2 regions of the Pseudomonas sp. XP1 genome follow, and region 2 is predicted to be linked to the other one. Evidence: riboswitches for the same ligand, from Rfam matches in the RefSeq annotation. Region 2 holds a riboswitch; the other holds the start of a gene.
The links. A riboswitch is a leader RNA that binds a small molecule or an ion and turns the genes downstream of it on or off. The one in region 2 is predicted to bind thiamine pyrophosphate.

Region 1 (14,434 bases), on a different contig from region 2:
CCTTGCCCTTGCCCAACTGAGGCAGGTCGCTGACCTTGAACACCAGCAGACGGCCTTCGGTGGTCACCGCCGCCAGCCAGTCTTGCTCGCGGTTGGCCACCGGGCGCGGGGTCATGACCTTGGCACCGTTGGGCAGGCTGAGCAGGCCCTTGCCGGCCTTGTTCTTGGCCTGCAGGTCTTCACCTTTGACCACGAAGCCATAACCGGCGTCCGAGGCCACTACGTACAGCGCATCGTCGTCCGGCAACAGCACGCACTCGAAGGTGGCCCCCGGTGGTGGCGTCAGGCGGCCGGTCAGCGGTTCGCCCTGGCCGCGCGCCGATGGCAGGCTGTGAGCGGCCAGCGAGTAGCTGCGGCCAGTGGAGTCGATGAGCACGGCAAACTGGTTGGAGCGCCCGGCGGCGGCGGCCTTGAAGCCATCGCCGGCCTTGTACGACAGGCCGGTGGCATCGATGTCGTGGCCCTTGGCGCAGCGCACCCAGCCCTTTTCCGACAGCACCACGGTAACCGGCTCAGTCGGCATCAGCTCGTTTTCCGACAGCGCCTTGGCCTCGGCACGCTCGACGATAGGCGAGCGGCGGTCGTCGCCATAGGTTTCGGCATCCTTGATCAGCTCGCTACGAACCAGTTTGCGCAGCTTGGCATCGCTGCCCAGCAGGGCGAGCAGCTTGGCCTGCTCTTTCAGCAATTCATCCTGCTCGCCGCGGATCTTCATCTCTTCCAGGCGCGCCAGCTGCCGCAGGCGGGTCTCGAGAATGTAGTCGGCCTGGATTTCGGTCAGGTCGAATCGGGCGATCAGGGCCTGCTTTGGCTGGTCCTCGGTACGGATGATATGGATCACTTCATCCAGGTTGAGGAACGCGGTGAGCAAACCTTCCAACAGGTGCAGGCGCTTCTCCACCTTGTCCAGGCGGTGCTGCAGGCGGCGGCGGACGGTAGCGGTACGGAACTCCAGCCACTCCAGCAGCAGCGCGCGCAAGTTCTTCAGTTGTGGCCGGCCGTCCAGGCCGATGATGTTGACGTTGACCCGATAGCTGCTTTCCAGGTCAGTGGTGGCGAACAAGTGTTGCATCAGTTCATCGGCATCCACGCGGTTGGAGCGCGGGATGATGACGATGCGGCACGGGTTCTCGTGGTCCGACTCGTCACGCAGGTCGGCAACCATCGGCAGCTTCTTGGCCTGCATCTGCGCAGCGATCTGCTCCAGCACCTTGGCCCCGGAGACCTGGTGCGGCAGCGCGGTGACGACGATGTCGCCATCCTCGACGCGGTATACGGCGCGCATGCGGATGGAGCCGCGCCCGCTTTCGTACATCTTGAGGATTTCTGCCCGCGGCGTGACGATCTCGGCCTCGGTCGGGTAGTCCGGCCCCTGGATGTGCTCGCACAGCTGCTCGATGGTGGCCTTGGGCTCGTCGAGCAGACGCACACAGGCCGTGGCCACTTCACGCAGGTTGTGCGGCGGCACGTCGGTGGCCATGCCCACGGCGATACCAGTAGTGCCGTTGAGCAGAATGTTGGGCAGGCGCGCCGGCAGCACGGCCGGCTCCTGAAGGGTGCCGTCGAAGTTTGGCACCCAGTCCACAGTACCCTGGCCGACTTCGCTGAGCAGCACTTCGGCGTAGCGCGAAAGGCGGGCTTCGGTATAACGCATGGCGGCGAAGGACTTCGGATCGTCCGGCGCACCCCAGTTGCCCTGGCCGTCGACCAGGGTATAGCGGTAGCTGAACGGCTGCGCCATCAGCACCATGGCCTCGTAGCAGGCCGAGTCGCCGTGGGGGTGGAACTTGCCGAGCACGTCACCGACGGTACGCGCGGACTTCTTGTGCTTGGCATCGGCATCGAGCCCCAACTCGCTCATGGCGTAGACGATGCGTCGCTGCACCGGCTTCAGGCCATCGCCGATGTGCGGCAAAGCGCGGTCCATGATCACGTACATGGAGTAGTTGAGGTAGGCCTGTTCGGTGAAGTCAGCCAGCGAGCGGCGTTCAACGCCGTCCAGGCTGAGTTCCAGTGAGTCGCTCATGCGGGCCTCGTCATTTCAGGTTCTGGCGCAGCAGCATGGTGCCGCCGCGCTGGGAAAATTCAAGTTGTTTCAGGGCACTCATGCCCAGCAATACGGTTTGCCCGTCCAGGCCCGGCACCACGATGGCGCGCACGTCGCGCAGGCGAATATCCCCCAGCTGCAGGCTGGCCAGGCGCGTGCGGTAGCCTTCTGTACGGCCGTTGGCGGTACTGAGCTGCACCGGGCTGCCGCGCTCCAGGCCAAGCTCGCGGCCCAACGCCTCGGGGATGGCCACGTCGGTGGCACCGGTGTCGAGCATGAAATGCACCATCTGGCCGTTGATCGCGCCATCCACCACGAAGTGGCCCTGGCCGTTGCCCAACAGGCGTACCTCGATGAAGCCTTCGCCATGCGACGACTGCACCTGGGCATTGGGGTTGCGCTGGCTGTCTTCCCACTGGCCAAAGAAACGCGTGGCGAGGAACAGTGCCGCCGCCCAGGCGACGATCATCAATACCTTGCCCGCCCGCTTGCCCGGTGCCTGGCTCATGGCTTGGCGCTCCATCCGCCTTCCGGCGCATCGAAGCGCCAGACGATCGGGCGTGCCTCGCCATCGGCGCGGGTGCCGTTGTTGTTGTCGACACCGATCCAGGCGCCCTTGGCATCGATCACCAGTGCCTCGGCCAAGCCGAACGGCTGTTGATAGCGGCGCGACTCGACCAGGGCATCGGCAGCGAACGACCAGCAGCGCTCGACCTTGCCACTGTCGGTATCCCGACGGCAGACCCGGTAGGCGTTACGTTCGAGGGTGAACAGCTTGCCTTCGAACCAGGCCAGGTCGGCGAAATCGCGCGACAGTGCCTGGGCATTGGGCATCTGCGCCGGCTGCATTTCGACGCCAGCCTCGCTCAACAGCACGCAGCTGCGGCCGCAGGTCCACACCGATTGCTGGCGCTCGATGGCCACCAGGCCCCGCCGCTCGCGCTCGGCGGCCAGCCACAGGCGGTCGCCCGCCGGGTTGATCGCCAGGCCTTCGAACAAGGCGTTGAAGTTCAGCAGCATGCCGCTGGCACGGGCCTGGCGAACCATGGCCGGGTCGATCTTCAACCAGTTTGCCTCGCCTTCCAGCGGCAGTTGCAGCACTGCGGCATGCGCCTCGCTGACCAGGTACAGGTTACCCGCCTGGTCACAGCTGATGCCTTCGAAATCCAGCTCGCCACCACGGATATATGACGCCGCCCAGTTACGCGACTTCAGGCCCCACGGCAGGCCACTTTCCGGCACTGCTGGCGGGGTGAAGGTGAGCGGCTGCGCGCGCCAGGTCGGGCTTTGCTGGTCGAAGCGGTAGATACGGTCGTCGTCGCGGTCGGACACGCCCCACAGCCCGCCCCGGCATTCCACCAGGCCAGACAGGTTGCCACCGCGCATGCCTTCGATCGGGTGCTCGGCGCTCAGCTTCAGCTCTGGCCAGTTGCCCGCCAGGCTCGGCAGGGAAACCAGCGCCAGGCAGGCAGCCAGAAGCCGCCGAATCAAACCATGACCTCGGCCAGGTTGCCTTTGGTTTCCAGCCAGCTCTTGCGGTCGCCCGCGCGCTTCTTGGCCAGCAGCTTGTCCATCAGCTCGCAGGTGGCCTGCACGTCGTCCAGGGTCAGCTGCACCAGGCGCCGGGTGTTCGGGTCCATGGTGGTCTCGCGCAGCTGTGGCGGGTTCATTTCACCCAGGCCCTTGAAGCGGGTGACCTGTGGTTTGCCGCGCTTCTTCTCGGCCACCAGGCGATCGAGGATACCGTCACGCTCGGCCTCGTCGAGGGCGTAGTAGATTTCCTTGCCCAGGTCGATGCGGTACAGCGGCGGCATGGCCACATATACATGCCCGGCCTCGACCAGCGCACGGAAGTGCTGGACGAACAGCGCGCACAGCAGCGTGGCGATGTGCAGGCCGTCGGAGTCGGCGTCGGCGAGGATGCAGATCTTGCCGTAGCGCAGCTGCGCAAGGTCGGTGGCCCCCGGGTCGACGCCAATGGCCACAGCGATGTTGTGCACTTCCTGGCTAGCCAGAACTTCGCCACCGTCCACTTCCCAGGTGTTGAGGATCTTGCCACGCAGCGGCAGGATCGCCTGGAATTCCTTGTCGCGTGCCTGTTTGGCCGAGCCACCGGCGGAGTCACCCTCGACCAGGAACAGTTCGGCGCGCATCGGATCCTGCCCGGCGCAATCGGCCAGTTTGCCGGGAAGTGCCGGGCCTTGGGTGATGCGTTTGCGCTCGACCTTCTTGCTGGCCTTCAGGCGGCGCCCGGCGTTGCTGATGGCCAGCTCCGCCAGCTGCATGCCCAGCTCGGGGTGGGCGTTGAGCCACAGGCTGAAGGCGTCCTTGACCACGCCGGAAACGAAGGCAGCCGCCTCACGCGACGACAGGCGCTCCTTGGTCTGCCCGGAGAACTGCGGGTCCTGCATCTTCATCGACAGCACGAAGGTGATGCGCTCCCAGACGTCTTCCGGCGCCAGCTTCACGCCGCGCGGCAGCAGGTTGCGGAACTCGCAGAATTCGCGCATGGCATCCAGCAGCCCCTGGCGCAGGCCGTTGACGTGGGTGCCGCCCTGGGCGGTAGGGATCAGGTTGACGTAGCTTTCCTGGATGCTGTCGCCGCCTTCTGGCAGCCACAGCAAAGCCCAGTCCACCGCCTCCTTGTTACCGGCCAGGCTGCCGCAGAACGGCTCGTCGGGCAGGCGCTGGAACTCGTTGACCGAATCGACCAGGTAGGAGCGCAGGCCGTCCTCGTAGTGCCATTCGACCTTCTCGCCGGTGGCCTTGTCCTCGAAGCTGACCAGCAGGCCCGGGCACAGCACGGCCTTGGCCTTGAGCACGTGCTTGAGGCGGCTGATGGAGAACTTCGGCGAATCGAAGTACTTGGGGTCGGGGCTGAAGTACACGCTGGTACCGGTGTTGCGCTTGCCGACCGAGCCGACCACTTCCAGTTCGCTGGCCTTGAAGCCATCGGCGAAGGTCATCTGGTATTCGTTGCCGTCACGTTTGACGCGCACGCGCACCTGGGTCGACAGGGCGTTGACCACCGAGATGCCCACGCCGTGGAGGCCGCCGGAGAACTGGTAGTTCTTGTTGGAGAACTTGCCGCCTGCGTGCAGCTTGGTGAGGATCAGCTCGACCCCGGACACACCCTCTTCCGGGTGGATGTCCACCGGCATGCCGCGACCATCGTCGCTGACTTCCAGCGAGTGGTCGGCATGGAGGATGACCTGCACCGAACGGGCATGACCGGCCAGGGCTTCGTCGACACTGTTGTCGATGACTTCCTGGGCCAGATGGTTGGGGCGGCTGGTATCGGTGTACATGCCCGGCCGCTTGCGGACCGGGTCAAGGCCCGAGAGGACTTCGATGGCGTCTGCGTTATAGGCGCTAGCGCTGGGAGTGGCCATAGGGTCTCGTCGTCAGTCTGGTGAATGCAAAAAAGTCAAAATACAGAAAAATCGAGCGCTGCGTACTGCCCACGGGCAATGCCGGCGAAGGCCAGCAGAGCCGGCAGACGCTGGGCGAAGCCCTGGAAGCTGTGGTCGCCACCGGCCTGGATGCGCAGGGCGCAAGCACGGTAATAGCGCTCGGCGTGGCGATAGTCCAGGGTTTCATCGGCGGTCTGCAGCCACACTTGATAGCGGCTGGCGTCCACCGGGGCTGGTACTTCCAGCTCGGCCAGGGCCTGCACGTGATCGTGGGTCAGCTCCCAGGCCTCACCGGTGTAGTGATTGTGCTGGGTGCCCAGGTAGCCGTCGAAATGCTTGTGCGGTGTTACCGCCGGGTTCACCAGCAGGGCCTTGAGGCCGTGGCGCTCGGCCAGATAGGTGGCATAGTAGCCGCCGAGCGAACTGCCCACCAGCAATGGCGCGCCCAGTTCGGCGATGGCGGCTTCGAGCTGGGCGATGGCCTGCCGTGGGTGGTGGTGCAAAGCGGGCACCCGCAGTTGGGCCGACAGGCCCAGTTGCTGCATCACGGCCTCGAGCTGGCGCGCCTTGATGGAAAGCGGCGAGCTGTTGAAGCCGTGGATATAGAGGATGGAACCCGACATGCTGCCCCCGGAATCTTTGGCTTCGCGCCCGGTGATATGGGCGCAGGGACGCGCAGTGTAGCGCGTTCGCCGGGTTTTGACGCAGTGTCACGGGTTTCGCAACAATTTCTTCACCGAAGTCGCAACCACAGTTCCCTGTAGGAGCGCGTCTGCAGCCGCAGCTCAATACCCCGGGCTATCGAAGTCGAGCTTCACTTCGAAATCCAGTGCCCGCTCCACCCCGGTCTCCAACCGCCCGTTGGCATGCAGGCGCAACCAGCGGTAGCCCGGCTGCTCCTCGCTCACCTGGAAATCCTCGCTGCGCGCAGCGAACTGGATACAGGTCGACGGCGTAGCCAGCAGGCGCAGGCCGTCGCGCACTTCATCCCATTCCTGATGCACATGCCCCCACAGCAGCGCCCGCACCTGTGGATAACCCTCGACGATATCGAACAGCGCCTGGGCATTGCGCAAGCCGATCGGCGCAATCCAGGCACAGCTGATATCCACCGGCTGATGGTGGAAGCACACCAGGCAATGCCGTTCACCCGCCTCTCGCAAGGCCGCTTCCAGCACTGCCAGCTGGTCATCCTCCAGCAGCCCGTGCGTTGCCCCGGGGACGGCCGTATTGAGCATGACGATGCGCCACGCACCGATATCGGTCACAGCCTGTACCAGCTCCGGCGCCACTTGCGCCATGACTCGGGCCTCGTCATGGTTGCCAGGCAACCAGCGGGTGGGCACGGCAAACGGCGCGGTCAGCTCACGGAACGCTTCATAGGATGCCACACTGGCGTCCTGGGACAGGTCGCCAGTGCACAGCAGCAGGTCGACAAGCGGCTGCTCCCGCCGCACCTGTGCCACTACATGGCGCAGGCTGTCACGGGTATTGAGGCCCAGCATGCTGCCGGCCGGGTCGGCGAACAGATGGGCATCGGTCAGTTGCACCACATGCACGAGGCGCGATTGGTCTGTCTGAGGCAACGGCCGTCTCCTGGAACGGATTCAGCGCGAATTATGGCTGCACAACGGGTGCGAGCAAACACCCACGAACGACCTGCGTCACACTTCAGCGAACGCTCGCCAGTTCGTGACCACAAGCCAGGCAGTGGCTCAGCCATTCACCGAGGAACAAGTTGAGCTGGGCCTTTTCGTCCGGCTGGTGCATGGCCTCGTTCGGATACGGGTAGATGCTGCGCAGGCGCCGGGTGTGTTCGGCACTGACCACTTCGGCCATGCGCGCATCGTGGTACACCTGCACTTCCAGGTGCGGCACCGGCAACCAAGGCAGGCTGTGCTCCTGGCGCACGTGCAGGGTGGTGGTGTACGGGCAGGCCAGCACCACGTCGAGTACCAGCACACCGAGCATCTGATCGCCCTGGGTCATGCCGATGCGGCGCGAGCTTTGGGTGGTGCGCATGTCTGGCAACAGGCGCATCAGCCGGGCGTAGTTGGCCTCGCAGGCTGCCTGCAGCCCGACCAGGTCGACCCGATAACGCTCGCGCAGCAGGTTCACTTCCACATACCTCGTACTTCATCACGGTTCAGCGCCAGCCATTGCAGACCGATGATGGTCGCCGCGTTGCAGATGCGCCCGTCGCGCACCGCCTGCATGGCATCCTCGAACGACCACACGCGCACGCGAATGTCTTCGCCCTCTTCTTCCAGGCCATGCAGGCCGCCCGCCCCTTCGCTGCTGCAGCGTCCGAGAAACAGATGAACGTATTCGTCACTGCCGCCGGGCGACGGGAAGTAACGGGTCATCGGCCACAGGGCGCTGAAAGCCAGGCCGGCCTCTTCTTCGGCTTCGCGATGGGCGACTTCCTCGGGTTGCTCGTCCTTGTCGATAAGCCCGGCCACCATCTCGATCAGCCAAGGGTTGTCGACCTTGTCCAGCGCCCCCACACGGAACTGCTCGATCAGCACCACTTCATCGCGCAACGGGTCGTACGGCAGCACGCACACCGCATCATGGCGCACGAACAGTTCGCGGCTGATCTCGCGGCCCATGCCCCCGGCAAACAATTCATAGCGCAGGCGTAGCTTGTCGAGCTTGTAAAAGCCCTGGAAGCAGTTGGCCCGCTCGATGATTTCGAAGCCCTTGGGCACTGAGTTCAACGCGTCTGACATGGAAATCCTCATTACCTCGAATACCGCATCGCGCCATCCTACTCTGCACGCCTGCCGGTTTCATCCCTTTCCGGCAACCGTTCGCGCACTCGGGACAGCGCGCCTTGTCTCTGTTAGCTTAGTGGCGAACTGAAGGCCGCGCAGACGGTCAAAGGCCGACTTTTCCCTGTTCTGCAAGGATCCTCATGACACTTGTCAAACTGACGTCCGTGGCTGTGCTGGCCCTGGCCCTGGGTGCCTGCCAAAGCCTGTTCACGCCCAACTACCGGGCGCCGCTCGAGGTCAAGCGTGATGCCTGGGAGCATGTCAAACCCGGCTGCAGTGAAAGCGACTGCCCGCTGGTGAACATCGACATGATCCACTTCCCGGCGTTGCCCAAGCTTGATGGCATCGTCGAGAAACGCCTGCTGCAACTGACCGAAGACAACCAGCGCGGCAACGCACCGGCCACACTGCAAGCCTACGAGCAGCAGTACCTGGCCAGTGCCGATAAGCGCAACAGCAGCTACCTGCAGGCCAAGGTACGCGAGCAGCATGACGGACTGGTGATCATCGAACTGTCCAGCTACCTGGACAGCGGCGGCGCCCACGGCATGCCCGGGCGTGGTTTCATCAACTATTCGCGCAAGCTGGACAAGGTGCTGACCCTGCAGGACATGCTGGTGCCTGGCCAGGAAGACACCTTCTGGAAAACCGTCGAGGAATCACACCGCGCCTGGCTGATCAGCGTAGGCATGGACAAGGACGCCGAGTTCATCAAGACCTGGCCGTTCAAGCAGTCGCCGCACATCGCCCTGACGTACGGCGCGGTGGTGGTCAAGTACGAGGTCTACTCCATCGCGCCCTACTCCATGGGCCACGTGGAGTTGAAGATCCCGTACCCACGCCTGAATGGCGTGCTCAAGCCCGAGCTGTTTCCCGGCCGCGGCTGAAGCTCAACAGCCCGTGCAGTAGCCCTGCCAGCAGCAATGCCGGCAGGGTCGCACCCAGGTCGGGCGCTTGCGCGGCGATCAGATGGTACGCGGCAACGCCCACCGCCCAGGCCAGCAGTGCCTGCCAATGCAAGCCATGCACCTGTGCTGGCAAGCGGCGGCGACGGATCACGTAATGGTCCATCAATACCACACCGAACAGCGGTGCAAACACCGAGCCGATCAGCAGCAGGAAATTCTCGTACTGTGCCAGTGGCGCCAGCAGGGCGATCAGCGTGCACAGCACGCCAATGGCCAGCGCCAGGTGCTCGACCTTCAGGCGCACCAGCACACCGGTGGAAACGGCCGCCGAATGAATGTCGGCAAAAGCCTTTTCCGACTCGTCCAGCAGAATCAGCAGCAGTGGAATGCCCATGCCGGCGCCCGCCAAGGCCAGCAGCAGGGCGTTGGCTTCGCCACTGCCGGCGAAGGCCAAGGTGTAGCCCACGCCCAGGCTCATCAGCCAGGTGTTGCCGATGAAGTAGCCCACCACCGTACCGCCGAATACATGTTTGCCGTTACGGGCAAAACGCGAATAGTCGGCGATCAGCGGCAACCAGGACAGCGGCATGGCGATGGCGATATCGAAGCCCACGGCCAGCGACATCGAACCGTCACCGGCACGGTTCCACAGTACGGCCAGGTCGGCCTTGGCGAACAGGTTCCAGGTCAGCCACAGGCAAGCGCCCAGCAGCAGCCAGATGCCCCAGGTGCGCAGCACCTTGCGCACGAACGCCAGCGGCCCACCGACCGCGAGCAAGGTGGCCAGGGCGCCGAAGCACAGGGTCCAGAGCACAGGGCTGTTCCAGGCGCTGGCTTCGCCGAACACCCGCGCGCCCAGAAGGCTGGCGGCATCGCGCATCACGATGATCTCGAACGCGCCCCAGCCCACCAGTTGCAGCAGGTTGAGCAGCGCCGGCAAGCGCGCGCCGTGGCCCCCCAGGCTCAGCTTGAGCGTGCCCATGGCCGACAGGCCGGTATCGCTGCCAATGACACCGGCAGCCCCCAGCAACAGCACACCCACACCGGTGCCCAGAGCGATGGCCAGCACTGCGCCGGCAAGGCCCAGGCCAGGGGCGAGCATGGCGCCGACCTGCAGCACCATCAGGCCGATGCCGAGGGAGAACCATAGCGAGAACAGGTCGCGGGCGCCGAAGATACGCTGGGCGATTGGGACCGGGTGGTCGGGGGAGAATTGGCTGGGAGATGTCATGGTTGGCGCTCGCCGGCAATGTTGTTGGTGTTCCTGGCGAGGACTGCGTCCTCGTATCGCGACACAAGGCCGCTCCCACAAAAACCGCGCTGGCCTCAAGCCTTGCGCAGTCCCTGTGGGAGCGGCCTTGCGTCGCGAAAGGGCCGCAAAGCGGCCCCAGCGGTCTTAGACTTTGTGATACAGCTGGCTGCCTTCCTGGCGGAACCGCTCGGCCTGTTCGCGCATGCCTTGCTCGACCGTCACATCCACGGTTTCGATCTTGGCAGCGTATTCACGCACTTCCTGGGTAATCTTCATCGAGCAGAACTTCGGCCCGCACATCGAGCAGAAGTGCGCAACCTTGGCCGATTCCTTCGGCAGGGTCTCGTCGTGGTAGGCACGGGCGGTGTCCGGGTCCAGGCCGAGGTTGAACTGGTCTTCCCAACGGAACTCGAAGCGTGCCTTGGACAAGGCGTTGTCACGAATCTGCGCACCCGGGTGGCCCTTGGCAAGGTCGGCGGCATGAGCGGCGATCTTGTAGGTGATGATGCCGGTCTTCACGTCATCCTTGTTTGGCAGGCCCAGGTGCTCCTTGGGCGTGACGTAGCAGAGCATGGCGCAACCGAACCAGCCGATCATCGCCGCACCAATGCCCGAGGTGATGTGGTCGTAGCCAGGAGCGATATCGGTGGTCAGCGGGCCGAGGGTGTAGAACGGCGCCTCGTCGCAGCACTCCAGCTGCTTGTCCATGTTTTCCTTGATCAGCTGCATCGGCACGTGGCCCGGGCCTTCGATCATGCACTGAACATCGTGCTTCCAGGCGATCTTGGTCAGCTCGCCGAGGGTTTCCAGCTCACCGAACTGCGCGGCATCGTTGGCGTCGGCAATCGAGCCGGGACGCAGGCCGTCGCCCAGCGAGAAGCTGACGTCGTAGGCCTTCATGATTTCGCAGATTTCGTCGAAGTGGGTGTACAGGAAGTTTTCCTTGTGGTGCGCCAGGCACCACTTGGCCATGATCGAGCCACCACGGCTGACGATACCGGTGACGCGCTTGGCAGTCAGCGGTACATAACGCAGCAGCACACCAGCGTGGATGGTGAAGTAGTCCACGCCCTGCTCGGCCTGCTCGATCAGGGTGTCGCGGAACAGCTCCCAGGTCAGGTCTTCGGCCACGCCGTTGACCTTTTCCAGGGCCTGGTAGATCGGCACGGTACCAATCGGCACCGGCGAGTTGCGGATGATCCACTCACGGGTTTCGTGAATGTGCTTGCCGGTGGACAGGTCCATGACCGTGTCCGAACCCCAGCGGATGCCCCAGGTCAGCTTGGCCACTTCTTCCTCAATAGAGGAACCCAGGGCGCTGTTGCCGATGTTGCCGTTGATCTTCACCAGGAAGTTGCGGCCGATGATCATCGGTTCCAATTCCGGGTGGTTGATGTTGGCCGGGATGATCGCGCGACCACGGGCGATTTCCTGGCGAACGAACTCGGGGGTGATTTCTTTCGGGATGTTGGCCCCAAAGCTGTGACCGGCGTGCTGCTCGTCGAGCAGGCCGGCGGCGCGCGCCTCTTGCAGCTTCATGTTTTCGCGAATGGCCACGTATTCCATCTCGGCGGTGATGATGCCCTGACGGGCATAGTGCATCTGCGAGACGTTGGCGCCGGCCTTGGCACGGCGCGGGTTGCGCACGTGGGCGAAACGCAGCTTGGCCAGTTCGGCATCGTTCAGGCGCTGCTGGCCGAAGTGCGAGCTCAGGCCGGCCAGGCGCTCGGTGTCACCGCGTGCTTCGATCCACGCCGAACGCACATCGGCCAGGCCCTTGCGCACATCGATGACAACGTTGGGGTCGGTATACGGGCCGGAAGTGTCGTAGACCAGCACAGGGGCATTGGACTCGCCACCGAAATCGGTCGGGGTGTCGTCCAGGCTGATTTCACGCATGGGCACGCGGATGTCCGGGCGCGAGCCTTCGACATACACCTTGCGCGAACGCGGGAACGGTTGCACGGACTGCTGATCGACTTGTGCCGATTCGCTGAGGTTGATCGCTTTTTCTTGTTTGGTCATCACAGGCTCTCCAGACGGCTTCCTAGCAGTGGAATGTCGGGGTGAACCTGAAAGGCGCGGACGCACCCTTGATGGGTGCAGTGCCGGATATGAGGGTGCCTGAAGCTGCATGCAGCTGTGACATTCCCGGACCTGGCACAAGAGGCTCCACGGGAAGGCGAGCAATCTTGTTCCCTACGCAGGCGCTAACCTGATCAGGTTCAACGGGATCCGCAACTTTGCGATCTCAGCCTTTGCTTCAAGGCACCCCGACAAGAACATGCGCAGTCTAGACTGGAGTGGTCGGCAAAGCCAAGCGGGTAAATACGCGGATGATGAAAGGCACTCGAGCGATTGTTGCCGGGGGCGCATGGCACTACACTGGCCCGTCGATCGATACTCAACAGTTCAGTAATTAAATTTCGTACAAGGATTGCCTCTATGCTGCGCAAACTCTCACTGGCGATAGCCGTGTCTTGTGCGTCCAACGGAGTGGTCTGGGCAGCGGACGTGCCCCAAACAGTCAAGACCGACCTGGTCAGCGTCTACCAGGAAGCGGTCGACAATAACGCTGACCTGGCTGCAGCCCGCGCCGATTACGGCGCCCGCCGTGAAGTGGTACCACAGGCTCGCGCCGGGTTGCTGCCTAACCTTTCGGCCGGTGCCGAAATGCTGAACACCCGCACCAAGCTGGACGAACCATCGGCCACCAGCAACCGCAGCGGCAATACCTGGAGTGCGACCCTGGCGCAACCTATCTTCCGCGCTGACCGCTGGTTCCAGTTGCAGGCGGCCGAGGCGGTCAACGAACAGGCGGCGCTGGAGCTGTCGGCGACCGAGCAGAACCTGATCCTGCAAACCGCGCAGAATTACTTCGCCGTGCTCCGTGCCCAGGACAACCTGGCCGCGACCAAGGCCGAGGAAGCTGCCTTCAAGCGCCAGCTGGACCAGTCCAACGAACGATTCGACGTCGGCCTCTCCGACAAGACCGACGTGCTGCAATCCCAGGCCAGCTACGACACGGCGCGGGCCAACCGGATCATTGCCGAGCGCCAGGTACAGGATGCCTTCGAGGCCCTGGTAACCCTGACCAACCGGGAATACACGTCGATTCAAGGCGTGGTCCATACCTTGCCGGTGCAGGTCCCTACACCCAACGACGCCAAGGCCTGGGTCGAAACCGCCGGGCGCCAGAACCTCAACCTGCTGGCCACCAACCACGCGGTCGTCGCTGCCGAGGAAACCCTGCGCCAGCGCAAGGCCGGCCATGCGCCGACCCTGGACGCGGTTGCCAAGTATCAGAAGGGTGACAACGACAACTTCGGTTTCACCAACCCCGCACCGGCCCCCGTTTCGCGCTATAGCGGCGACGTCGAGCAGACCAGCATCGGCCTGCAGTTGAACATCCCGATCTACAGCGGCGGCCTGACCAGTTCGCAGGTGCGCGAGGCCTACCAGCGCCTGAGCCAGAGCGAACAGCAGCGTGAAAGCCTGCGCCGCCAGGTGGTGGAAAACACCCGCAACCTGCACCGCGCGGTAAACACCGACGTGGAACAGGTGCAGGCGCGCAAGCAGTCGATCATCTCCAACCAGAGCGCGCTGGAAGCCACCGAGATCGGCTACCAGGTGGGTACCCGCAATATCGTCGACGTGCTTGACGCCCAACGTCAGCTGTACACCTCGGTGCGCGACTACAACAACAGCCGCTATGACTACATCCTCGACAACCTGAGCCTGAAGCAGGCGGCCGGCACCTTGAGCCCGCAGGACCTGCAGGACCTCAAGCGGTACCTGAAGCCGGACTACAACCCGGACAAGGACTTCCTGCCGCCGGACCTGGCGGCTGCAGCGGCAAAGAACTTCGAGCGTCGCCCCTGATATAGGGGTGGATTTTCCGCAGGGTGGGTTTCTTTTGATGGCCTCATCGCCGGCAAGCCAGCTCCCACAGGTTCTCCACTGGCCTTAAGCCTTGTGCAGTACTGTGGGAGCCGGCTTGCCGGCGATGAGGCCAGAAAACCCAACACAGAACTCAG
Region 2 (14,434 bases):
GCAGGCGCGCGGTTTCTTCCTCCATGTAGCTCATCAGCGCGCTGACTTCGGCATCGCCCAGGCGCATGTTGGGCATGGCCACGCGGTTGTACTGTTCGTACAGCAGCATGGCCAGGGGGTCTTTCTGGGCCAGCATCTGGTCAGGCTCCTTCAGCCAGCGGGTCAGCCAGTTGGCATCACGTTGGCGGGTCACGCCCAGCAGGTCTGGGCCGATGCCAGGCTGCCCTGGCTCGGCGTTGCCCAAGGTGTGGCAGGACGAGCAGCGGGTACGGAACAGCTGCTCGCCACTGCTGGGGGCGCGCACCTCGGGAGCCTGGGCGTAGTCGTTGGCCATGGCGCTGGCCTGTTTCCAGTTGTGCAGGCTGTTGCCCAGGCGGTCGGCGAGGATGTACGGGCTTTCGAAGGGCGATGCCTTCATCCAGCGGCCGGTGGCCTGGTTGCCGATGATCAGGCTCAGGTTGTGGTCCTTGGAACGGCCGTTTTCCAGGCCATCGATGTACAGCCCCAGGCTGCGGCGCAATTGTTCGATATCGGCTGGTTCGCCGGTGAGCAGCGTCCAGCCGGGGCCGATACCGAACTTTTCGGCGTAGCGCTTGAGGGTGGCGGGGGTGTCGTTGTAGGGGTCGATGCTGATGGAGTATAGGAAGATGTCCTTGCCAACCCGGTCACCGAGGATTTTCTGTACCTGGCGCAGGCGAGCAGTCTCCACCGGGCAGGAATCGGAGCAGCCGGTGAAAATGAAGTTGATGGCGACCACCTTGTCCTTGATCAGGTCGTCGAAGAAATGCACTTTTTCACCGTCCTGGGTGAGCAGCGGGATGTTGGGGAAGTAGTCGGCGCCCCAGGGCGTTGCAGCTTCGTCGGCCACGGGTTGCTGCGGTTGCAGCGGCCAGAACGGGATACTGGCGGCGAACAGCGAGAGCACCAGCAGGAAACGCCATGAGCCGGACATTATGGACCCTCGTCGATAACGGTAGCGGGGCTGCATGGCAGCCCCGCTTTACCCTCACTTGTATCTGACTGGCGCGGTCACGCTCTGCCCCAGCGCCGACTTCACGGTCACCGTCGCCGGCGTGGCCGGGCCGTAGCCGGAGGTGGTTGCCACCAACCGCCAACTGGCACCGCTGCCGGAAGCGGTCATCGTGGCGGTGCCCAGGTTCACCGGGCCGCCGGTAGTGGCCGCGGTCACAGTGATGCTGTTGCCCGTGGCCACCGAGGTAGTGCCAGCAATTTCCCAGGTGAAACGGTTGCTGCTGAGCACCTGTACCGTGGCACTGGTGACCTGGATCTGGTCGACCACCGCTGCCGAACCTACCGCGATGCTGACCGTGGCCGGCGCTACCGATTCGGCGCCCTTGGCGTCACGCGCCGAGTAGTTGAAGCTGGCGGTGAACGGCGTGGTGACAGTGGCCGGCGGGGTGTAGGTCACCTTGGTGCCATCCGTGCTGGTATTGCCCTGGCCGGAGTCTGGCTGGCTGAGCCCGACGACGGTCAGCGGCAGGTTGCCTTCCGGGTCGGTATCGTTGGCCAGCACGTTCAGGGTGATCGGCTTGCCGGCCGTGGTAGCCGCGCTGTCGTTGGCCGCGACTGGCGGCTTGTTGATGGGGTCGTCGTCGCCACGGTCTTTGGTGCGGAAGGTCGGCAGGCCAACCGAAGCGACGTACTCCACGCCATCCCAGCCTGGCAGCGGGGTCGGCATCACCTGGAACTGGCCTGGGTGCTCCAGGTCCCAGCGCAGCAGCATCGACGAGTCTTCATGCTGGGTGTTGTGGCAGTGTTCCATATAGGTACCGGCAAACTCGCGGAAGCGGATCGCCACTTCCACTTCTTCCGAAGAGTCGATATCCGGCCCGATGCGGAACACGTCCTTGCGCGCCCATTTTTCCCATTCCGGCGGTGCCTTGCCGTCGCGGCTGAGGACCACGCCTTCCTCGAAGTGCACATGCACCGGGTGGCTCCAGCCATTGCCGCCGTTGATGATCTTCCACACTTCCAGGGTGCCGTCGCCGCTGAAACCGCCGTCGGTCGACTGCTGGGCCAGCTGTGGCGCCGCGCTGATGCGCCGTGGGTCCATGGAGTAGCCAAAGCCGCCATCGGTCTTGATGGTCCAGGGCTGGGTGTCGGTACCGTCGGAGCGACCGAAGATGAACTCGCGGTGGCGGGCAGCCTGGAGTTTGGCCTGGTCGGTGGCAGAGTTGCGGTCGATCGGCAGCGGCAGCATCTTCATGCCTGCAGCCTTCCCTGGTTTGGCGGGCTCATAGTCTGCCGGGTTCATGCTCAAGTCCTGACCGCTGTAGGGCTGTACCACTAGTTGCAGGAACTTACCGATTGCTGGATCACCATTTTCCCAACGCGGGCCTTTGGTGGTCTGCTTGATCACTGGCTTGTACTTTTCCGACAGCACGTCGGCCAGCGAGATGGCGCCTTCCGGCCCCTTGCCGCTCTGGTGCTCCTCGAGGTTGACGAAGTACAGCTTGTCGCCGACCTTGATGCCGTTCTTGGCGAAGTTGATGATGATGTCGTAGCGCTCGGCAATGCCTTGCAGCGGCAGGATGCCGTTGTTGTCCTGCAGGTTGCCGTCACCGTTGAGGTCCAGGGTACCGTCGAACGGAACGGTGTGTTCCATGATGTTGCCGTCGTTGGCGATCATGTGGAACGGCACTCGCGCATACGACAGGTTGGAGCCGGTGGGGCCTTTGAATTCGCCACTGGTACCGGCAATTTCACGCACCACGGCGAACTTGAAGTAGCGCGACACCGAGCCGTTCAGGATACGGAAGCGGTAGCTGCGCGCGCGCACCTTGAGCGTGGGCCGGTACTGCCAGTTGACCAGGATCTGGTCGCCGAGGAAGCCATCTGTGTTGAACGGGTTGAACCACAGCTGGCCGTTGGCATCCCAGGCCTTGTCGGCGATCACCAGGTTGACGTCGTAGTCGCGGTTGCCCCACGGCATGCCCGAGCCACTGGGGAAACGCAGGTTGACGCCATCCTGCAGGGCCTCGTTGCCGCGGTCCAGGGCACTGTAGTAGTTCATCATCACGGCGTTGCCTTTGTAGACGTTCTGTGCCGTGAAATCCATCATGTGGTCGTGGAACCAATGGGTGCTCATGGTTTCGCGCCAGTCACCACGGATCTTGATGCTGCCGTTCTGGCAGGTTTTCAGCCCTGGCGAGGCGTCATTGACGAACAGCGTTTCCCCCGGCGAGCAGGGGAACGCCGCGCGTGGGTCCTGGGCGCGGGTGTTGATGGTGTCGTAACCAGCCAGCTGCAACGGCCAGCGGTAATCGTAATACTGGCCGGGGAAGAAGTAGGCATTGGCATAGCCATCGCTCTCGGCCGGCGAATGGCCGTTGTGCTCGTGGGTGGAGAGGGTGTGCAGGCCAAAGCCGTTGTTGGCTGCTGGGTCGATCGGCAGGGCGTTGTAATGGCGCATCAGGATCGGCTGACCATGGCGCGCCATCAGCAGTTTGGGCGGGAACGTACCGTCGAAGGTCCATACCGATTTGTGGTTTTGCAATGGCATCTTCGGATGGAATCGGGTGTCGATGCCCTTGGTGGTGCCGAGCGTGTTCGGGATGTCAGAGGTCTGGTAGTACAGACCTCCCGGGGCAAATTCACCGACTGCATAGTTGTGCAGTTGCTTGCGGTCACGCAGTCCTTGGTTGATGCGTGCACCAGCCTGGGCGGTCTTGAAGCCCGCCTGCGGGTAGAACTCGTTCCACCGCTGGTGCGACCAGCCTTTTCCTGGTGGCCGGCCTTCCGCCGGCGAGCCGACCGGCTGGCGGTTGAGGAACATTTCAATCTGCGCCTTCCACGGGTTGCGGTCGAGCACATTGGAATACTGGGTCGGGAACGGGTACAGGCCCGGCTGTTTGAGGAAGGCTTCCAGGGCCGTGCCGCTAGGGCCGCTGCGCGCAACCACGTTGGGGTCCTGCGCCGGTGCCGCACCCAGGGTGGGCACCGGGAAGGTCAGGGTTGGCGGCGGCAGCGTGGGGTCGAGTTTTTCCGTGCCGAATTCCTCGAACAGCAGTAGCTGCTGGGTAAACGGCAGTGCCCCGAACAGCGGGCTGGGCTTGCCATTGGTGGGGTATTTGTTGTCGGTTTGCAGGGCCGGTGGCAACACATTGTTGGCGCTTACCGTGTCGCGGTTGCCGTACACGCCATTGGTCAGCTCCAGCGAACCTTGGTTGGCCGGCGGCATGTTGAACAGGTCCAGCAAGGCCTTTGTCGGGTCGGCTGGCTGGTCAGTGTAGGCCGACGGGTCGGTCGGCGGTGGCATGCTGTTGTCGTCGAGGGGAGCGGCGGTCGCCGTCACCAGCCCGAGGCCGAGCATCAGCGTGGTGAGGGTGGATAGCTGGAATGCATGCCTGGCAGGGTGGATCACGGCAGGTGTTTTCATTGCCTTATGCCTCGCTCGCGGCCTTATGGCTTTCAGCCATCAGTGGCGTTTTGCCCGTTTTTGGGGCTGGAGCAACGGCTGTGCCAACCCAAATGCGAGGAATGTGTTTCTAAACAAACCCTTGTGGCGCCTGATGTGAGCTAATGGCCATGGCGTCAAAAATGGGTGAGCCCCCCACTTGTGGGTCACCCATTTCCCCCAGATTGGGTGGTGACAGCAGCGGCGCCCTGGGGTATACCTGAGCGCCACCAAGGGGAGCCCGGCAACGGGCTGAGAAACCGCTGGACGCTGCAGCGCGGTGACCCTTCGAACCTGATCCGGATCATGCCGGCGAAGGGATGGGACTTGAAACCTGCCTTTTTGCCGGCCTCACTGCGAGGCCCGTCCATGCCAACCACCGCGGTCTCGCTGTCACTCTCCATCAAGGACAGCAACATGACCGAACGCTTCAGCCAGTCCCTGCGCCGCCGCAGCGAGCCGACCTGGTCGGCGGCCGTTGGCCACCGCTTCGTCACCCAATTGTGCGATGGCAGCCTGCCGGACCCGATCATGGTCGACTACCTGGTGCAGGACCACCGCTTCCTCGACAGCTTCCTGACCCTGCTGGGCGCGGCCATCGCCACCGCCGACACGTTCGAGGCGCGCCTGCGCTTCGGCCGCTTTGCCGGGATGATCTCCAGTGACGAGAACACCTACTTCCTGCGCGCCTTCGAGGCCCTGGGGGTGAGCCCCACGCAACGCAGCGAACCGGCCGACACCGTGCCAACCGCAGGCTTCAAGGCGATCATGCGCGAAGCGGCGGCCACCCGGTCCTATGCGGCCGCACTGGCAGTACTCAACGTCGCCGAAGGCCTGTACCTGGACTGGGCGCTGAAGGCGCCAAAACCGATGCCGGACAACTTCGTCCATGCCGAATGGATCACCCTGCACGACAACCCGGCATTCCAGGACTTCGTTGCCTTCCTGCAAGCCGAACTCGACCGGGTCGGCCCGCAGGAAGCCGCGCTGGCAGCTGACTTCTACCTGCGCACCGTGGCGCTGGAGCTGGCCTTCTTCGATGCCGTCTACCCGGAGGAAAAATGAGCATGGATATCTTCGACCGCCTCAAGGCTGCCGCCACGCCGCAGTGGAACAGCTACGTCGACCACGAATTCGTGCGCCAGATGGGCGAGGGTACGTTGAGCGAAGCCGCCTTTCGCACCTATCTGGTACAGGATTACCTGTTCCTCATCCAGTTCGCCCGCGCCTGGGCGCTGGCCGCCTACAAGAGCCGGCGCCCGGCCGACATCCGCGCCGCGCAGGCCGGGCTGGCGGCGATTCTGGATGAAACCGAGCTGCACTTGCGCCTGTGCGCACGCTGGGGTCTGACCCAGGCCGATATCGAGGCCGCGCCTGAACACCAGGCCACGGTTGCCTATACCCGCTATGTGCTGGACTGTGGTGCCGCGGGTGACCTGCTGGAGTTGCATGTGGCCTTGGCGCCTTGTGTAATCGGCTATGCCGAGATTGGCCGTGCGTTGTCCGAGCGCATTGGCGATCTGAGCAATCACCCGTACCGCGAGTGGATCGCCGAGTATGCCGGTGAAGGCTACCAGGGTGTCGCCACCGCGGCGCGCAAGCATCTGGACGAGCTGGCAGCGCGGAGCATGACCGAGCAACGGTTTGCCGAGCTGGTGGGGATTTTCGGCCAGGCGTCCAGCCTGGAGGCGGACTTCTGGCAGATGGGGTTGGACGGAGCCTGATTTGCTGCCTGCGCCGGCCCTATCGCCGGCAAGCCAGCTCCCACAGGTACTGCGCAGACTTCAAGGCTGTGGTTTACCTGTGGGAGCTCACAGGTACTGCGCAGACTTCAAGGCTGTGATTTACCTGTGGGAGCTGGCTTGCCGGCGATAGGGCCAGTAGCAAATACCACAAGGCTTGGGCCACTATGCTGGTAGGGGCCACCCGCAAAGCCCAGGGAGAAGCATCATGAACATCATCAACGCACGCCTGCGCGGCAGGTCCGGCCTGTTTCGCATCGAACTCGACGGCGAACGCATCGCCGCCATCGTGCCTCAGGCCGAAGGGGTGGCGGTGCGCGCTGCCGATGACCTGGATGCCGGGCAGAACCTGGTAGTGGCGCCTTTCATCGAGCCGCACATCCACCTGGACGCCACGCTGACAGCCGGCGAGCCGCGCTGGAACATGAGCGGCACCCTGTTCGAAGGCATCGAGCGCTGGGCCGAGCGCAAGGCAATCACAACCCACGACGACATCAAGAACCGCGCGAAAAGGACCATCGGCATGCTGGTGGACCATGGCATCCAGCATGTACGTACCCATGTCGATGTCACTGACCCCACCCTGACCGCGCTCAAGGCCATGGTCGAAGTGCGTGAAGAAGTGCGTCACCTGCTCGACCTGCAGATCGTTGCCTTTCCCCAGGAGGGTATCGAGTCGTACGCCAACGGCCGGGCGCTGATGGCCGAAGCGGTGGCGATCGGTGCCGACGTGATTGGCGGCATCCCGCATTTCGAGAACACCCGCGATCAGGGCGTGTCTTCGGTCAAGTTCCTGATGGACCTGGCCGAGCGCACCGGCTGCCTGGTGGATGTGCATTGCGACGAGACCGACGACCCGCAGTCGCGCTTTCTCGAAGTGCTGGCCGAAGAGGCGCGGGTTCGCGACATGAGCGCCCGGGTGACAGCCAGCCATACCGTGGCCATGGGCTCGTACGACAATGCCTACTGCTACAAGCTGTTTCGCCTGTTAAAGCAATCGGGTATCAATTTCGTGTCTTGCCCGACCGAGAGCATTCACCTGCAAGGGCGTTTCGACAACTACCCGAAACGCCGCGGCGTCACTCGCGTGGCCGAGCTCGACCGGGCCGGGATGAACGTGTGCTTTGGCCAGGATTCCATCGTCGACCCCTGGTACCCGCTGGGCAATGGCAACATCCTGCGTATTCTCGAGGCCGGCCTGCACATCTGCCACATGCTTGGCTACGAAGACCTGCAACGCTGCCTGGACCTGATTACCGACAACAGCGCCCGCACCCTGCACCTGGGCGAGCGCTACGGCATCGAGGTGGGGCGGCCCGCGAACCTGTTGCTGCTGTCGGCGCCGGACGATTACGAAATGGTGCGCAGCCAGGGACATGCACTTGTGTCGATACGCAACGGCAAGGTGTTGATGCGTAGAACACCTGCCAGGGTCGAGCACTACACCTGACGCTGCCTGCCTCAGCCCTCTGCAACGCCCCGCCGGCTTCAAGCCGAGCGGGGCGTTTTGCTGTCTGGCGTACTGGTTTGTTCCCTTGTATGGCCTTCATGAACCAATCACATGTGATAAGCCGTGATTATTCCACCATAGGAAGTGTTTGCACGGGCAATGGTCTGTCTCCATAATTGGTATGTAAATACATACTACATAACACGGTACAAAATCGTAGGAGCAAGCATGGCCCGGGGCGGTATAAACAAGGTTGTAGTGCAGCAGGCACGTCAGGCGCTGATTGCACGGGGCGAGAACCCCAGCATCGATGCCATACGTATCGAGCTGGGCAACACCGGCTCCAAGACCACGATTCACCGCTACCTGAAAGAATTGAACGGCCAGCAGCCCGTGGCTTCCGAGGGCGGCATTGCGCTGAGTGATGTGCTGAGCCGGATGGTCGGGCAACTGGCAACCCAGTTGCAGGACGAGGCCGACCTGAAGATCGAGCAGGCCGAAAGCACCTTCACTCGACAGCGCGAACAGCTGGAGGCACAGCTGGCGATTGCCCAGCAGGCCCTGGCAGCGGCGCACCAACAGCATCAGATCGATGTGGCCGCACTGGCCGCCGAATCGGAAAAGCTGCTCTCCACCCAAAGCACCCTGCAGGCCGAACAGCTGCGCAGTGCCAGCCTCAACCAGTCGCTGGGCGAGTTGCAGGTGCGCCTGGCCGACAAGGACGAGCAGGTAAGATCACTGGAAGACAAGCACCGTCATGCCCGCGATGCGCTGGAACACTACCGCAACGCCAGCCACGAACAGCGTGAACAGGAGCAGCGTCGCCACGAAGCACAGCTGCAACAGTTGCAGGTGGAGGTGCGTCAGCTGCAGCAAGGCATGATCGTCAAGCAGGACGAGCTGACCCGACTGCACCGCGACAACGAGCGCTTGTTGGGCGAGCACCGCCAGGCCGCCAGCGCCTGCAGGGCGCAGGACGAATTGCTGGAGCAGCGCGACGCACAGATCCAGGGTTTGCGAACGATCCTGGCCCAGGCGCAGGGTGCCAGCGAGGAAATGCGTCGGCAGCTGGATGTGCAGGCCCAGAACCTGGAGGCCAGGCGCGACTTGTGCACGGAACAGGCTCGCCAACTGCAGCAGCTCGAGGAGCAGCTGAAACAACGTGATGAAGCGTTGGTTCAATGCCGTGCCCAGCTAGCTGTGGATACAGATTAATCAAACTTTTCCAGGCCGGTGGTTTCTTCCCTAGACACTCACTGGAGAAAGCCTCATGCCTGAACCACAACAGCCAGGAAAACATCCCCAAGGGCCCCATTCGTCCGAGCAGGCGAACAAACGCCAGGACTTGGGTTTCGACCCCGATTCGCCAGATGTGGAGGATCCGCAAGTCGACCCTCAAGGGCCTGCCAAGCCACCGCGGGACGTCGAAAAAGCACCGTGAAGGTAGCATTTGTCGCAAAGGGCCGCTCAGCGGCCCTCGCGATCAACACGGCACTGCTTGGGGCAGGCTGTCTTGAGGCCTTGGCCAGGCAAGCTACGCTCGCTTGACTCAGGACTCTGCCTGCCTGGCTGCCTCCACGCCCGCAGCCGAGAGTTTGATGGGGTAGTTCACGCTGATCTGGTGGTCGCTGCTCACCGCAACGCTGCCATCCTGGATCAAACCGGCCTCCTGCAGCGTCTTGAGCATACCGGCCACGGCTTTCTCGCCCCGGTAGTTGTCCAGCACTTCCTTGCCGAGCCCTTGGGGGTGAGCATGCAGCAGGCGAGTCAGCACTTCGGCTTTCAATGCATCGTTACTCATGGCGGCCCTCACTTGGCATGTTTGGCCTGAAGCGCCTTGGCGTGCTCCAGATGCTGTTCCAGCTTGGGCAGGGTTTCGCTGGCAAAGGCCTTCAATTCAGCCTTGTCAGAAGATGCCGCTTCCTTCTTGAACAACTCCACCGCCTTTTCGTGAGCGTCGACCTGGTTGTTGACGTAAGACTTGTCAAAGGACTCCTCCCGCCATTCCAGGATCATTTTCTTGACCTTGTCGGTTATTGCCGCCTCATCGGGTACGGAAATATCGAGCTTGCGAGCGATGTCGCCAAGTTTCTGATTGGCCTGGGTGTGGTCGGTGACCATCTGCTGGGCGAAGGTCTTGATTTCGGCATTCTGAGTTTTTTCCAGAGCCAGCTTGCCAGTGACCACTTCGGCAATACCGGCCTCGGTGGCCGCTTCGACGAAGTCATCGGAACTCGCCGCCATAGTCTGTACCGATGCCAAGCCCAACACCATGGAGAAACCGACGCGCTTGATGAAGAGACTGCTCATGCTTCACTCCTTAAACCGTGGCGCGACCTCAGTGTCGCGTACGGTTGATGGTGAACCGAGGGCAAAGGTTTAATCTTTTTACTGGCCGGCCGCGCCCAGGTGGCGCTGAACTATAGTGAAAGGCGGCGAACGCGGTATGGCTAGGGATTTCAATGTGTGCAGCCAGGAAACAGGATGAGGACGGGTTCTTCGCGGTAACCGGCGAGGGCCGCGCCGTGGCGCTGTTCCGCCTGGTACTGGCGTTCATGCTGGTGGTGATGCTGGCCTTCGTCGTGGTTGAAGGCTGGCGTATCTGGCGCGATTACCGGCACGCCTTCACCAACGCCGAGAACATGGTCACCAACCTGGCCCGGGCCACGGCACAGCATGCCGAAGACGCCATCCGCCAGGTCGATGCAATTACCGCGGCGCTGGCCGAGCGCCTGGAGGGCGACGGCTTCGAGCACATCGACCGGCCGCGTCTGCATGCCTTGCTGGTGCAGCAGAAAAGCATCATGCCGCAATTGCACGGGTTGTTCGTGTATGGCCCGGATGGCAGCTGGATCGTGACCGACCAGGCGGTAGTCCCGCCCAATGCCAACAATGGCGACCGCGACTATTTCATCTACCACCGCGACCATACAGACCGTGGCGTACACATCGGCTCGGTGGTGCGCAGCCGTTCCACTGGCGACCTGATCATCCCCATTTCACGGCGCCTGCAATATGCCGATGGCAGCTTCGCCGGGGTGTTGCTGGGCACCATCAAGGTGGAGTGGTTCGTGCGTTACTACGGCGACTTCAAGATCGACGAACGCGGCGCGCTGGTGCTGGCCAAGCGTGACGGCACCATCCTGGTACGGCGGCCGTTCGTCGAGCAGGTGGTGGGCCGCAGCCTGAGCAGCAGCGAGATCTTCCGCAACCACCTGCCGCACGCAAGCGAAGGGGTGGCCGAAGCGGTCGCCGTGGTGGACGGTACGCCACGGTTGTATGGCTATCGCGCGCTGGGCAGCTACCCACTGGTAGTGGAGGCGGGGTTGTCGCGGGAATCGATCGTCGCGCCCTGGCGGCACGATGCTATCAAGTCGGTGGCGTTGTTGCTGTTGTTGCTGGTGGGGCTGGCGGCCTTTGGTGGCGTGGTGCTGCGCCAGTTGCGCGAGCGTATCGTCATCGAGCGGGCGCTGCTCCAGGCACATCAGACCCTGAAGGCCCTGGCACTGACCGACAGCCTCACCGGCCTGGGTAACCGCCGTCGGCTGGATGCCGTGTTCGAGCCGGAGCTGCGCCGTGCACGACGCCAGGGCTATCCGCTGGCGCTGGTGATGCTCGACCTGGATTACTTCAAGGCCTACAACGACCGTTACGGGCACCCAGCGGGCGACCAGTGCCTGCGGCGCTTTGCCGAGTTGCTGCAGCAAGCACTGAAGCGGCCGGCCGACCTGGCTGTGCGCTATGGGGGCGAGGAGTTCACACTGCTGCTGCCTGATACCGATGCTCGCGGGGCGGAACTGCTGGTGCAGGAAGTACAACAGCTGTTGCGTCGGCAGCCGCTGGAGCATGCGGGCAGCCCACTGGGGCGGGTATCGTTCAGTGCGGGGATTGCCGTGGGTGACCTGGCGCGGGAGGGAGTGACGGCCGAGCGCCTGATGGCGGCAGCGGATGCGGCGCTGTACCAGGCCAAGCGCCAAGGGCGGGACAGGTATTGTGTGGCAGAAGGTTCAGTGGTCAGTGTCGATGAATGAAGGCCCTGGTGCCTGTACCGGCCCCATCACCGGCAAGCCAGCCCACAGGTAATGTGCAGCTCTTTTGCACTGCGCGGTCCCCGTGCGAGCTGGCTTGCCGGCGATGGGGCTGCAGAGCAGCCGCGGGTCTAGTTATCCAAGCCAAGGCGCATCGCACAGCGGCCCTCAAGGCCATGGGCACGCTCGCTGGCCAGAATCTGCTGCAAGCGTGCATCCAGCAGCCCCTCATCGATAACCTCGAAACCCATGCGCGCGTAGAACGGCGCATTCCATGGCACATCGGCAAAGGTGGTCAGGGTCAGCTCCCGCACCCCGGCCTGACGCGCCGCATCGATCACCTGCAGCAGCAGCTTGCGCCCGAAACCTTGCCCCTGGGCCTCCCGGTGCACCGAAATTTCATGAAGATGCAGCGCATGATCCTCGATCCGGGCACAGGCAAATCCCATAATGCGCCCATCCGGCTCTTCGGCCACCCAGCTACCGCCAGCTTCGACAAATGCCTGATGGGCGCCGCAGTCCATCACATCTCCTTGCGCCAGCCATGCCAGCGCCGGCCGGGCGGCAAAGGCCTGGGCAGCCGAGCGTTCGACGCCCGGTAGCCATGGAATGTCGTGCTCGAGGGTAGGGCGAATGCGCATGAAGAAGTCCTTTCCAGTTGTACGTCCTGGCCTGCCGTCAGCACCTGTGGCTGCAATTGCCAGCGCACCGAGCTTACACCTTTCGTCATCCGGTCACGCCTGCATGGAAAAAAACGCGGGCAATCGGTACCCTTGCGCCTTCCCTTGCCATCCCCCGGACCGTTCCATGCTGTTCAATCTCGCCGTACTGTTCGGCACTCTGGTGGCCATGGAGGGCGTTGGCACGCTGGCTCACAAGTACATCATGCATGGCTGGGGCTGGTGGCTGCACCGCTCGCACCATGAGCCGCAACTGGGCATGCTCGAAACCAATGACCTGTACCTTGTGGCCCTGGGGCTGATCGCCACGCTGCTGGTGGCCATGGGCAAGAGTGGCCTTGCACCCTTGCAGTGGGTGGGTGGCGGGGTGGCGGGGTACGGCGTGCTGTATGTCGTGGCCCACGACGGGTTGTTTCACCGGCACTGGCCACGCAAGCCACGGCCGGTCAACCGCTACCTCAAGCGTTTGCATCGCGCGCACCGGTTGCATCATGCGGTGAAGGGGCGTACGGGGAGTGTGTCGTTCGGGTTTTTCTATGCTCCGCCGCTGAAAGTGCTGAAGCAGCAGATGCGGCGTAAGCGCAGCCATTTGTAAAAACCTGTACCGGCCCTATCGCCGGCAAGCCGGCTCCCACAAGGACAGCGCCAGCCCTCAGCCCAGCACTGTACCTTTGGGGGCTGGCTTGCCGGCGATAGGGCCACAAGCGGTACCTTCAATTTACGGTTTCACCCTTGGGCTGCGTCGCCACATGCCCGCGGCTTACCCACCAGCCGAACGCCGCTGCGGTAAAGAACATGATCAGGCTGTACAGCGCCGCCGGCACCGCCATGGTGGCGTTGTTCAGCAGCGAAGGGCTCAATGCCAGGGCAATCGCCAAGGTGCCGTTGTGGATGCCGATCTCCATGCCGATGGCAATCGCCTGGCGCTTGGGGATGTTCAACAGGCGCGGCACCCAGTAGCCCACGCCCAGGCTCAGCAGGTTGAACAGCAGCGCCGCCAGGCCCACTACCGGCGCATACGCAACCACGGTCTGCCAATCCTTGGCCAGCGCCAGGACGATGGTGAACGCCAGGAACAATGCGGCCACCAGCTTCATCGGCTTCTCCATGCGCGCGGCAAAAGCGGGTGCGAAGCGGCGAACCAGCATGCCCAGCGCCACCGGCAGCAGAACGATGGCGAACACCTGCATCACCTTGGCAAACTGCAGCGGTATGGCCTGGTCCGATGCCATGAACCAGCTCAACGACAGGTTCACCAGCAGTGGCATGGTCAGGATCGCGATCAGCGAGTTGACCGCCGTCAGGGTGATATTCAACGCCACATCGCCATGGGCCAGGTGGCTGAACAGGTTGGCCGTGGTGCCGCCTGGCGAGGCGGCCAGCAGCATCAGCCCCACCGCCAGGGCCGACTCCAGGCCGAAGCCGTTGGCAATCAGGAAGCACACCAGCGGCAGCAGCAGGATCTGACAAACCAGGCCTACCACCACCGGTTTGGGGTACTTCACCACGCGGGCGAAGTCGGCCAGGGTCAGTGATAACCCGAGGCCGAGCATGATGATGCCCAAGGCCAGCGGCAGAAAGGCGGTGAGCAAAGGTGAGGCGGTCATGGGCAGTCACTCGGACGAAGGATCCCGAGCAGTGTAGGTCGGCCCTGATTGATAGCTAATTGCAAAGCGCCATCACTTGGTAACCGTTTGTTTCCAAGTGCAGCGGCCGGTGAGGCTGTATGCCTCGTTGCAGTGGGCCTGCTGGCACAGTAGCATTCCTGCTTTTTACCGAGGATTAGCCTGTCATGCCGTTCCAGCAAGGTCTGCTTGCCACCCCGGTGCCGGCCCACGCCCGTCACCTGTTCTTCACCCTGCAGTCGCCCGAGGCCCTGCCTGCTGCGCTCGATGCCTTGCTGCCGCAGGTCGATGGCGAACAGTTGATCATGGGTGTCGGCGCCCCGCTGGCCAAGGCCTTGGGCCGTGAAGTACCTGGCTTGCGAGCGTTCCCTCAGCTGGATGCTGCGGTCGAAAACCCCAGCACCCAACACGCCCTGTGGCTGTGGCTGCGTGGCAACCAGCGCGGTGACCTGCTGCTGCAGGCCCAGGCCCTGGAGCAGGCATTGGCACCGG

Region 1: it holds a riboswitch for thiamine pyrophosphate, as region 2 does, so the genes downstream of both, thiC (phosphomethylpyrimidine synthase ThiC) here and ACK1U9_RS16005 (TenA family protein) in region 2, are expected to answer to the same signal.

What each region holds. Positions count from the first base shown of each region.
Region 1 covers NZ_JBNRIJ010000030.1:19,500-33,933, reverse strand. The annotation lists gene parC (DNA topoisomerase IV subunit A) at 1-2,026, opposite strand, end outside; gene ACK1U9_RS20720 (retropepsin-like aspartic protease family protein) at 2,037-2,555, opposite strand; gene ACK1U9_RS20715 (esterase-like activity of phytase family protein) at 2,552-3,538, opposite strand; gene parE (DNA topoisomerase IV subunit B) at 3,535-5,439, opposite strand; gene ACK1U9_RS20705 (YqiA/YcfP family alpha/beta fold hydrolase) at 5,475-6,083, opposite strand; gene cpdA (3',5'-cyclic-AMP phosphodiesterase) at 6,246-7,046, opposite strand; gene ACK1U9_RS20695 (DUF1249 domain-containing protein) at 7,132-7,584, opposite strand; gene ACK1U9_RS20690 (NUDIX domain-containing protein) at 7,575-8,192, opposite strand; gene ACK1U9_RS20685 (RsiV family protein) at 8,378-9,124, shown strand; gene cytX (putative hydroxymethylpyrimidine transporter CytX) at 9,093-10,376, opposite strand; gene thiC (phosphomethylpyrimidine synthase ThiC) at 10,542-12,422, opposite strand; TPP riboswitch at 12,577-12,683, opposite strand; gene ACK1U9_RS20670 (TolC family outer membrane protein) at 12,843-14,279, shown strand; gene waaA (lipid IV(A) 3-deoxy-D-manno-octulosonic acid transferase) at 14,431-14,434, opposite strand, start outside.
Region 2 covers NZ_JBNRIJ010000017.1:9,816-24,249, reverse strand. The annotation lists gene ACK1U9_RS16015 (SCO family protein) at 1-952, opposite strand, end outside; gene ACK1U9_RS16010 (Ig-like domain-containing protein) at 1,007-4,399, opposite strand; TPP riboswitch at 4,641-4,755, shown strand; gene ACK1U9_RS16005 (TenA family protein) at 4,835-5,482, shown strand; gene tenA (thiaminase II) at 5,479-6,141, shown strand; gene codA (cytosine deaminase) at 6,368-7,609, shown strand; gene ACK1U9_RS15990 (DNA-binding protein) at 7,838-8,824, shown strand; gene ACK1U9_RS15985 (DUF6021 family protein) at 8,880-9,050, shown strand; gene ACK1U9_RS15980 (hypothetical protein) at 9,159-9,410, opposite strand; gene ACK1U9_RS15975 (DUF4142 domain-containing protein) at 9,419-9,919, opposite strand; gene ACK1U9_RS15970 (sensor domain-containing diguanylate cyclase) at 10,072-11,640, shown strand; gene ACK1U9_RS15965 (GNAT family N-acetyltransferase) at 11,769-12,278, opposite strand; gene ACK1U9_RS15960 (sterol desaturase family protein) at 12,445-12,912, shown strand; gene ACK1U9_RS15955 (bile acid:sodium symporter family protein) at 13,031-13,924, opposite strand; gene ACK1U9_RS15950 (Dyp-type peroxidase) at 14,110-14,434, shown strand, end outside.